2 linked regions of the Tistrella bauzanensis genome follow. The protein of the gene in region 2 interacts with the protein of the main gene of each other region in a pairwise test. Links are inferred from orthologs where the notes say so. Each region holds a gene or a part of one and is shown on either strand. Other genes may lie near its edges.

Region 1 (3,475 bases), on a different replicon or contig from region 2:
TAGTCGACGATCACCGGCGCGCCGTCGGCGGTCATCCCCACCTGCTCCATGCGGCCGGGCACGGCCTTCAGATGCGACAGGGTCGCGAGCGCCGCCGGCAGCGACCCGCCGCAGCCGATCACCAGCCCCACCGCCGCCAGCACGTTGTGTGCCTGGAAACTGCCGATCAGTCCCAGGCCGAATTCATGGCGCTGGCCGCTATGCTCGATCACCACATGCAGGCCGCCGCCCGGCATCGACTCCACCGACACCAGCCGCAGCACCCGTGCCTTGCGGCCATAATCGATCACCGCCAGCGGCCGCTTCAGCGCCGCACGCACCACCTGGTCATAGGTACGGCTGTCGGCATTGACCACCGCATAGCCCGCCGGCGCCGCCAGCCGCGAGAACAGTTGCAGCTTGGCGTCGCGATAGGCCTCGATCGTGCCGTGATAATCCAGATGGTCATGGGTCAGGTTGGTGAAGGCCACCGCCACCGGTGCGATCCCGTCCAGCCGGTGCTGGTCGATGCCATGGCTGGACGCCTCCAGCGCCAGATGACCGACGCCGGCGCGTGCCGCCTGATCCAGCAGCCGGTGCAGGGCCACCGGGTCGGCCGTGGTCAGCGCCGGCGCCGACAGATCGCCCGGCCCTTCATAGCCAAGCGTCCCCAGGCAGGCGGCGGACAGGCCCAGCCGCATCCAGATCTGACGGGTGAAGCTGACCACCGAGCTTTTGCCATTGGTGCCGGTGACGGCGGCGATCACATCCGGCCGGCGCGGATAGAAGCGGCCCGCCATGCGGGCCAGCGCGCCACGCGGCTCGTCCGCCTCGACCAGAGCCAGACCGGAGGGCACGACAGTGCCCCGCGGCGCCAGCACAGCCACAGCGCCGGCATCCGCCGCCGCCGCGATGAAACTGCGTCCGTCATGGGCCGTGCCCGGAATGGCGGCGAACAGCATGCCCGGTCCCACGGCACGGCTGTCGGCGGTGATCCCGGTAATTACGGGATCACCGCCGAGCACCGGCACATTGCGATCGACCAGCTCAGTAAGCCGCATTCTGCACCTCGGGAAGCTCGTCACTGACGGCGACTTCGTCCTCGTCACCGACCAGGGCATAGCGCAGCTCGGTGTCGCGCTGCTGCGGCAGCACCGGGCCCTCCAGCGGCGCGCCGTCGATCGCCTGTGGCCGCACACCCAGCAGCGGCGCGATCCGGCGGATCACCTCGCCCGCGGTCGGCGCTGCATTCCAGCCCGATGTCGCATAACCATAGGTCTTGGGCGTCGGTTTCGGCTCGTCCAATGACACCAGCACCACATAGCGGGGATCATTCATCGGAAACCCGCCCAGGAACGAGGTCAGCAATGCCTTGCGGCGATAGCCGCCAGCACCTGCCTTTTCCGCCGTGCCGGTCTTGCCGCCAACCAGATAGCCCGGCGCCTGCGCCTTCTTGGCGGTTCCAGCTTCGACCACGCTGATCAGCAGCTTGCGCAGTTGCATCGACACCTTCTCGTCGATGATCCGTTCGCGGACCACCCGTTCACCCGACTGATGCTTGACCAGCGTCGCCGGCACCTTGTAGCCGCCGTTCAGCAGCGCCGCCATGCCGCCCGCCGCCTGCAAGGGCGACACCGCCATGCCATGGCCGAAGCCGATGGTCATGACGCTGATGTCGCGCCATGGATGCGGCGCCTGGGGCGCCCCCACCTCGGGCAGCTCGATCCGGGCCGGTGTCAGAAAGCCGAAGCGGCGCATATAGTCCTGCTGGCGCGTCGCCCCCAGTGCCAGCGCCATCTTGGCCGCACCGATGTTCGACGAATACAGCATGATCTCGGGCACGCTCAGCCAGCGCCGCTCCGGATGAAAATCCCGGATGGTGAACCGGCCGATCTTGATCGGGTCGGTGGCATCGAAGCCGCCATCGATCCTCACCACGCCCGCATCCAGCGCCTGGGCGGCCGTGAAGGCCTTGAAGATCGACCCCATTTCATAGACGCCCAGCGTCGCCCGGTTGAACATCGCCTTGTCTTCAGGATCCACCGGCGCGTTCGGGTCGTAGTCCGGCAACGACACCATCGACAGGATCTCGCCATTGCGGGCATCCATCACGATGCCGGTGGCGCCGATCGCCTGGAATTCCGCCACCGCCGCGCGCAGCGCGTCGCGCATCACCTGCTGCACGCGGATGTCGATGGTCGTCACCAGCGGGCCACGACCGGTTTCGGCCCGCTCACGCAGGGTACGGTCCAGGCCCTGTTCCAGCCCGTAACGGCCGGTGTTGTCGACATTGGTGAAGCCGACCACATGCGACAGCAACCGACCCTGCGGATAGATCCGGCGCTGCTCGCGCTGGAAATACAGCCCCGGAATGCCCAGCGCATTGATCTCATACTGCTGTTCAGGCTTCAGACCGCGCTGAATCCACACGAACCGCCGGTCGCCCGAAAGCTGCGCGATCAGATCGGTCTGGTTCAGATGCGGCAGCACCGTGCGCAAGCGGGTCGCCGCATCCACCGGGTCGAAGACCAGTTTCGGATCGGCATAAAGCGATGCCGTGATCAGGTTCGATGCCAGCAGCACGCCATTGCGGTCGACGATGTCGGCACGGTCCAGCACGAGTTGCGGCGGCGGCGCGCCACGCGCGACCCGGGGCTCGCCGCCGTCATGCAGCACCCCCACGGCGATCAGCTTCATCGACAGGGCCAGAAAGGCCAGGACGAAGAAAGCCGCGGTGAACAGCACGCGATTGCGGCCGGTTTCCAACGCCTGCTTGACGTTGCCGTCCAGCTTCACCGCGCGGGCGACGCCCAGCCGCACTCGCCGCGCGCGCGGCAGCGGCACACGCGGGCGGGCGCCGGCCTGTCCGGCTTGCCCGGAATATCCAGCCTGTCCAGACGGGCCGGCGGTATCGTGGCGGGGTGGCATGCGATCCTGCGGGCTCATCGTGTGACCCCCGTCAACACGACGTTGTCGGTATCAGGCGTGGCGCCGCGGGCCGCGGTCAGGCTGCGGCCGCCTTGCGTCCCCGCCGACGCCACCGTCATACCCCGTGCCTCGGGCAACGCCTCGACCAGCGGCCAGGTGGCGGGCGGTGTGCCGGGCTTGTTGCGCGGGCGCGGCTCGGTTTCGGTCCGCGGCAGCGGCAGCGACGCCAGGCTGACCAGTTGGCGCCCCTGAACCGGCGCGGTCTCAAGATACTCGGCGGCCAGGCGCTCCAGCCGGTCGGGATTGTTGAGATAGGCCCATTCCGCCTTCAGCACGTGAATGGACTCCTGCTCGCGCAGCAATTCCGCATTGCGCGCAACATAGGCATCCTCAAGGCTGGCCACCCGATACTTCACCCAGAACAGGCCCGCCGCGATCGCGGCGGTGCAACCCAGAAGCAGAACGGTGCCGGGGCGGATCATCGTGCGGCCTCCCTGAACAGATCGTCGGCAACGGCAGGGGCATCCCAGGCGGGCGCATCGGTGCGCCGCGCGATGCGCAGCTTGGC
Region 2 (3,787 bases):
ACATGGCCTATGCCGTTCTGCTGCATGCGCCGGTGGAGGGGGAGGCGCCGGCGACGGTCGACGACGCTGCCGCGCGGCGTGTGCCGGGGGTGATCGACATCATGACGCTGCCCGGCGCGGTGGCGGTGGTCGCGACACGCTGGGAGACAGCCCTTCAGGCCCGCGATCTGCTCGACGCGACATGGACGACGACATCCCCGTTCCGCGATGCCGACAGCGTGGCCGATCTGGCGGCGGAGGTCGCGGCCGTTCGCGATCCCGCGCGGCCCGGCACCGCCTGGGAAACCCGCGGCGACGTGGTGGCCGGCTTAAGTGCCGAGGGCGTGCGGGTGGTCGAGGCGGTCTACACGACCGAGCATGTCTATCACGCGCAGATGGAACCGCTGGCCGCGGTTGCCGCGGTCGATCCCGATGGCCGGGGCGCCGAGGTGTGGCTTGGCACCCAGAGCCAGACGCTGTCCATCGCCGCCGCCGCCCAGACATTGGCGACGACGCCCGATCGCATCCGCTTTCACGCCATGCAGATGGGCGGCGGATTCGGACGCCGGACATTCTTTGCCCGCGATGTTCTGCGCGACGCGCTGTTGCTGTCCAAGGCGGTCAAACGGCCGGTCAAGCTGATGTGGACGCGCGAGGATGACGTGAAGAACGGCTGGTTGCGGCCGGCGACCGCCCACAAGCTTGAGGCGGCGCTTGATGGCGACGGGCGGGTCGTGGCCCTGCGCCATCGCGTCGCCAGCCCCTCGATCCTGGCCTTCGCGGCGCCGCCGCGTTGGGCGTCGGCCAATAACCGCGATCTCCTGGTGATGGAAGGCACCGAGAGTCACGACTATGACATCCCGGATTTTCTGGCCGAACATATCATATCCGAGCGGCGCGCGCGGGTGTCGGCCTGGCGGGGCATCGGTTGGGGCGCGAACTGTTTCGTCCGCGAAGCCTTCATCGACGAACTGGCCGAGGCCGCCGGGGAGGGCCCGGTCGCGTTCCGCCAGCGGCTTCTGGCCGGCAGCCCGCGCGGACGCGCGGTTCTCGATGCGGTCGTGGCCATGTCCGGTTTCGGTCGGGCGCCGCAGGGCCGCGCCCACGGGCTGGCCTTCGCCGGCTACAAGACCACGCTGGGGGCCGGTGTCGCCGAGATTTCGCTCGACCGTTCCTCCGGCCGCATCCGCGTGCACCGCTTCTGGGCAGCGGTCGACCCCGGCCTTGCGATCCACCCGAAGAATCTTGAGGCGCAGACCGAAGGCGGCATCGTGTTCGGCTTGTCGGGCCTGCTGAAGGAACGCATCACCATCGCCGGCGGTGAAATCGACCAGAACAATTTCTACGATTACGAACCGATCCGCATGAACGAGGTGCCCGAGATCGCCATCCGGATCGTTCCGTCGGACGCGGCCCCCTCAGGGGCGGGCGAGATCGGGGTGCCGATGACGGGTGCCGCCGTCGCCAACGCCGTCTTTCGGCTGACCGGCAAGCGGATCCGCGACATGCCGTTCACGCCTGAGCGGGTGACGGCATTGATGCAGGCATAGGCCGGGGCAGGCCGGCGGCGAGTCATGAGATTCAGGCCGGCGGCGCCGTGCAGGCGGTTGCCGGCCCCAACTGCCCCACGCGCCGGGCGATGGTGTTGGCGCGACCCTGGATATAGCGGGTGGGCTCGCCCGCCGACCAGCGGCGCGGATTGGGCAGCACGGCGGCCAGCAGGGCCGCCTCTCGGGATGTGAGGGCTGCGGCGGGCTTGTCGAAATGGGTCTGGGCCGCTGCCTCCGCGCCGTAAAGGCCCGGCCCCCATTCGGCCACGTTCACATAAAGCTCGACGATTCGCCATTTCGGCCAGGCCAGTTCGATCGCATAGGCCAGCGGCACTTCAAGTGCCTTGCGCAGAAATCCGCCGCCCGGCCACAGGAACAGGTTTCGGGCGGTCTGCATGCTGATCGTGCTGGCGCCGCGCAGGGCCTTGCCGCCGCGCCAGTCGTCGATCGCCACCTGCACCGCCGGCCAGTCGACCGCGCTGTGGTTGCAGAAATTATTGTCCTCGGCAGCGATGGCCGATTGCGGCAGGCTGCGCGCAATCTCGTCCAGCCCGCGCGGGCGATAATCGATCCGACCTTCATCGATCAGGCGGATCAGCATCAGCGGGGTGGCCGGCGGATCAACCCAGCGATAGGCGACCAGCATCGCCGCCCATACCGCCAGCACGGTCAGCAGAACCGCGCGCAGAATCCGCCACAGGCGGTGAAGCACGGGGTGCAACTGGCGGCGCAGCCATGTTGCCAGCGGCTTCGGCGCAGGGTCGGACATCTTCCTCCAGATCGGCAGCAGGAACCGCAGAGACGGAAATCGTGGCCCAGAATGCCGCAGCCGGGCGCCGGCGTCGAGCCCCGGGCAGAGCGCGCGCATGCCCGCGACCGGATCTGCCGTAAGTCTTGCGTAAACCCGGGTTGATCTGTGCATGATTGGTGACTTCCGGTTCTGGTTGCCACGGGTCATGGTCGGGCCTGTCTCCACGACCGGCCCCCGCGCACCGGGTGTGTCGGAGTGTCCCCGCAGACCAAGGAAACATCCAGATGCAGCGTTTCAGAACCCGTGCCACCACCGATGGTGCCGCTGTGGCGCGTCTGACCGCCCTGCATCGCCGGCTGCTCGCCGGTGCCGCCGCGACGGTGATGGTATGGGCGGCAGCACCGGCAGAACGGCCGGCCCATGCGGCCGAGGTGCCGGCCGATGGCGGCGACACCACCCTGCGCCTGGAACGTCTGTCGGATCTGCCGACCACCGTGCGTCTGGCCGTGGGCAAGGCCCGGCTGGTCGAAACCGGCGGGCCGGGCGTGCGCAGCCGCAGCCAGGGCTGGACCTTCGCGAATGACGGCCTGGTCCTGTCGGAAGGCGATGGCGTGCGGATGGCTGGCGACAGGGTGGAGAACAGCGCCGGCGCGGTGATCCTGGGCCGTCGGGGCGTGGTGCTGGGCAGTGTCGATGCCATGGGCATGCTGTCGGTGGACAATGCCGGCACCATCCTTGGCGCCGGTGGCCCGGGTGTGCGGATCACCGGAGAGGCCGCGCGGCTGGTCAATCACCAGGATGCGCTGATCGGTGGCATCGACGGCCGGGCAGCCATGCTGCGCGGTGGCGGAGCCCGTGTGGACAATCAGGGATACATCACCTCGTCCAGCCATGTCGGCCTGAAGATGACCGCCGATGATGATGCGTTGCTGGAGAATGGCCAGACCGGCCTCATCGTCGGCACCGGTCGCGGTGCGGTTGTGGATGGCCATGCCGTCACGGTGGTCAATGACGGCGCCATTGCCGGCGCCCGGCCGGATGACGATCAGGATGGTGCTGCGCGCGACGCGCTTGGACTGCTGGCGCGCGGCGATCAGGTGGTGGTCGTGAACAGGGCGACCGGGCTGATCGTCGGCGACGATCAGGGGCTGCGTGCCCTGTCGGATCGGGGCGTGCTGATCGATAATGCCGGCGTCATCCGTGGGCTGGATGGGGATGGCGGCGACGGCACCATCCGTCTGGTCAATCGCGACACCGGGGTGGTGACGGGCGGCAACGGCACTGTCCTGACGGGGGCCGCGGTCGAGATCGACAATGCCGGCGCGTTCCTGGCTCCGGACAGTATTTCACAGCCGGTGCTGTCGGTTTTCGACAGCGACGAGACCCGGATCATCAATCGTCTCGGCGGGGCGATCGACGGGAGCGGCGTCGGCATCGACGTGACCGGCGGCGATGTCGAACTGATCAATGACGGCTTTATCAGATCCGGCATCCCGGATGACAACGG

The links. Proteins that work in one complex are often made in the same cells at the same time.
Region 1: the proteins of mtgA (region 2) and IEW15_RS00460 interact in binary tests that used the Escherichia coli proteins (3 or more experiments, as listed by UniProt). The link is inferred for Tistrella bauzanensis from one-to-one orthologs.

Annotation. Positions count from the first base shown.
Region 1 is NZ_BMDZ01000001.1:109,742-113,216, reverse strand. Bases 477-3,475 are described here. They hold IEW15_RS00460 (peptidoglycan D,D-transpeptidase FtsI family protein), read right to left. Parts: upstream 2,926-3,475; coding sequence 1,027-2,925; downstream 477-1,026. Other genes in these bases: rsmH (16S rRNA (cytosine(1402)-N(4))-methyltransferase RsmH), read right to left, coding at 3,386-3,475; ftsL (cell division protein FtsL), read right to left, coding at 2,922-3,389; IEW15_RS00465 (UDP-N-acetylmuramoyl-L-alanyl-D-glutamate--2,6-diaminopimelate ligase), read right to left, coding at 477-1,040. Also shown: more of IEW15_RS00465, read right to left, coding at 1-476. UniProt on the Escherichia coli protein: Essential cell division protein that catalyzes cross-linking of the peptidoglycan cell wall at the division septum. Required for localization of FtsN.
Region 2 is NZ_BMDZ01000018.1:20,879-24,665, forward strand. The notes cover bases 430-3,262. They hold mtgA (monofunctional biosynthetic peptidoglycan transglycosylase), read right to left. Parts: upstream 2,299-3,262; coding sequence 1,561-2,298; downstream 430-1,560. Other genes in these bases: IEW15_RS09545 (xanthine dehydrogenase family protein molybdopterin-binding subunit), read left to right, coding at 430-1,529; IEW15_RS09555 (autotransporter domain-containing protein), read left to right, coding at 2,565-3,262. Also shown: more of IEW15_RS09545, read left to right, coding at 1-429; more of IEW15_RS09555, read left to right, coding at 3,263-3,787. UniProt on the Escherichia coli protein: Peptidoglycan polymerase that catalyzes glycan chain elongation from lipid-linked precursors. May play a role in peptidoglycan assembly during cell division in collaboration with other cell division proteins.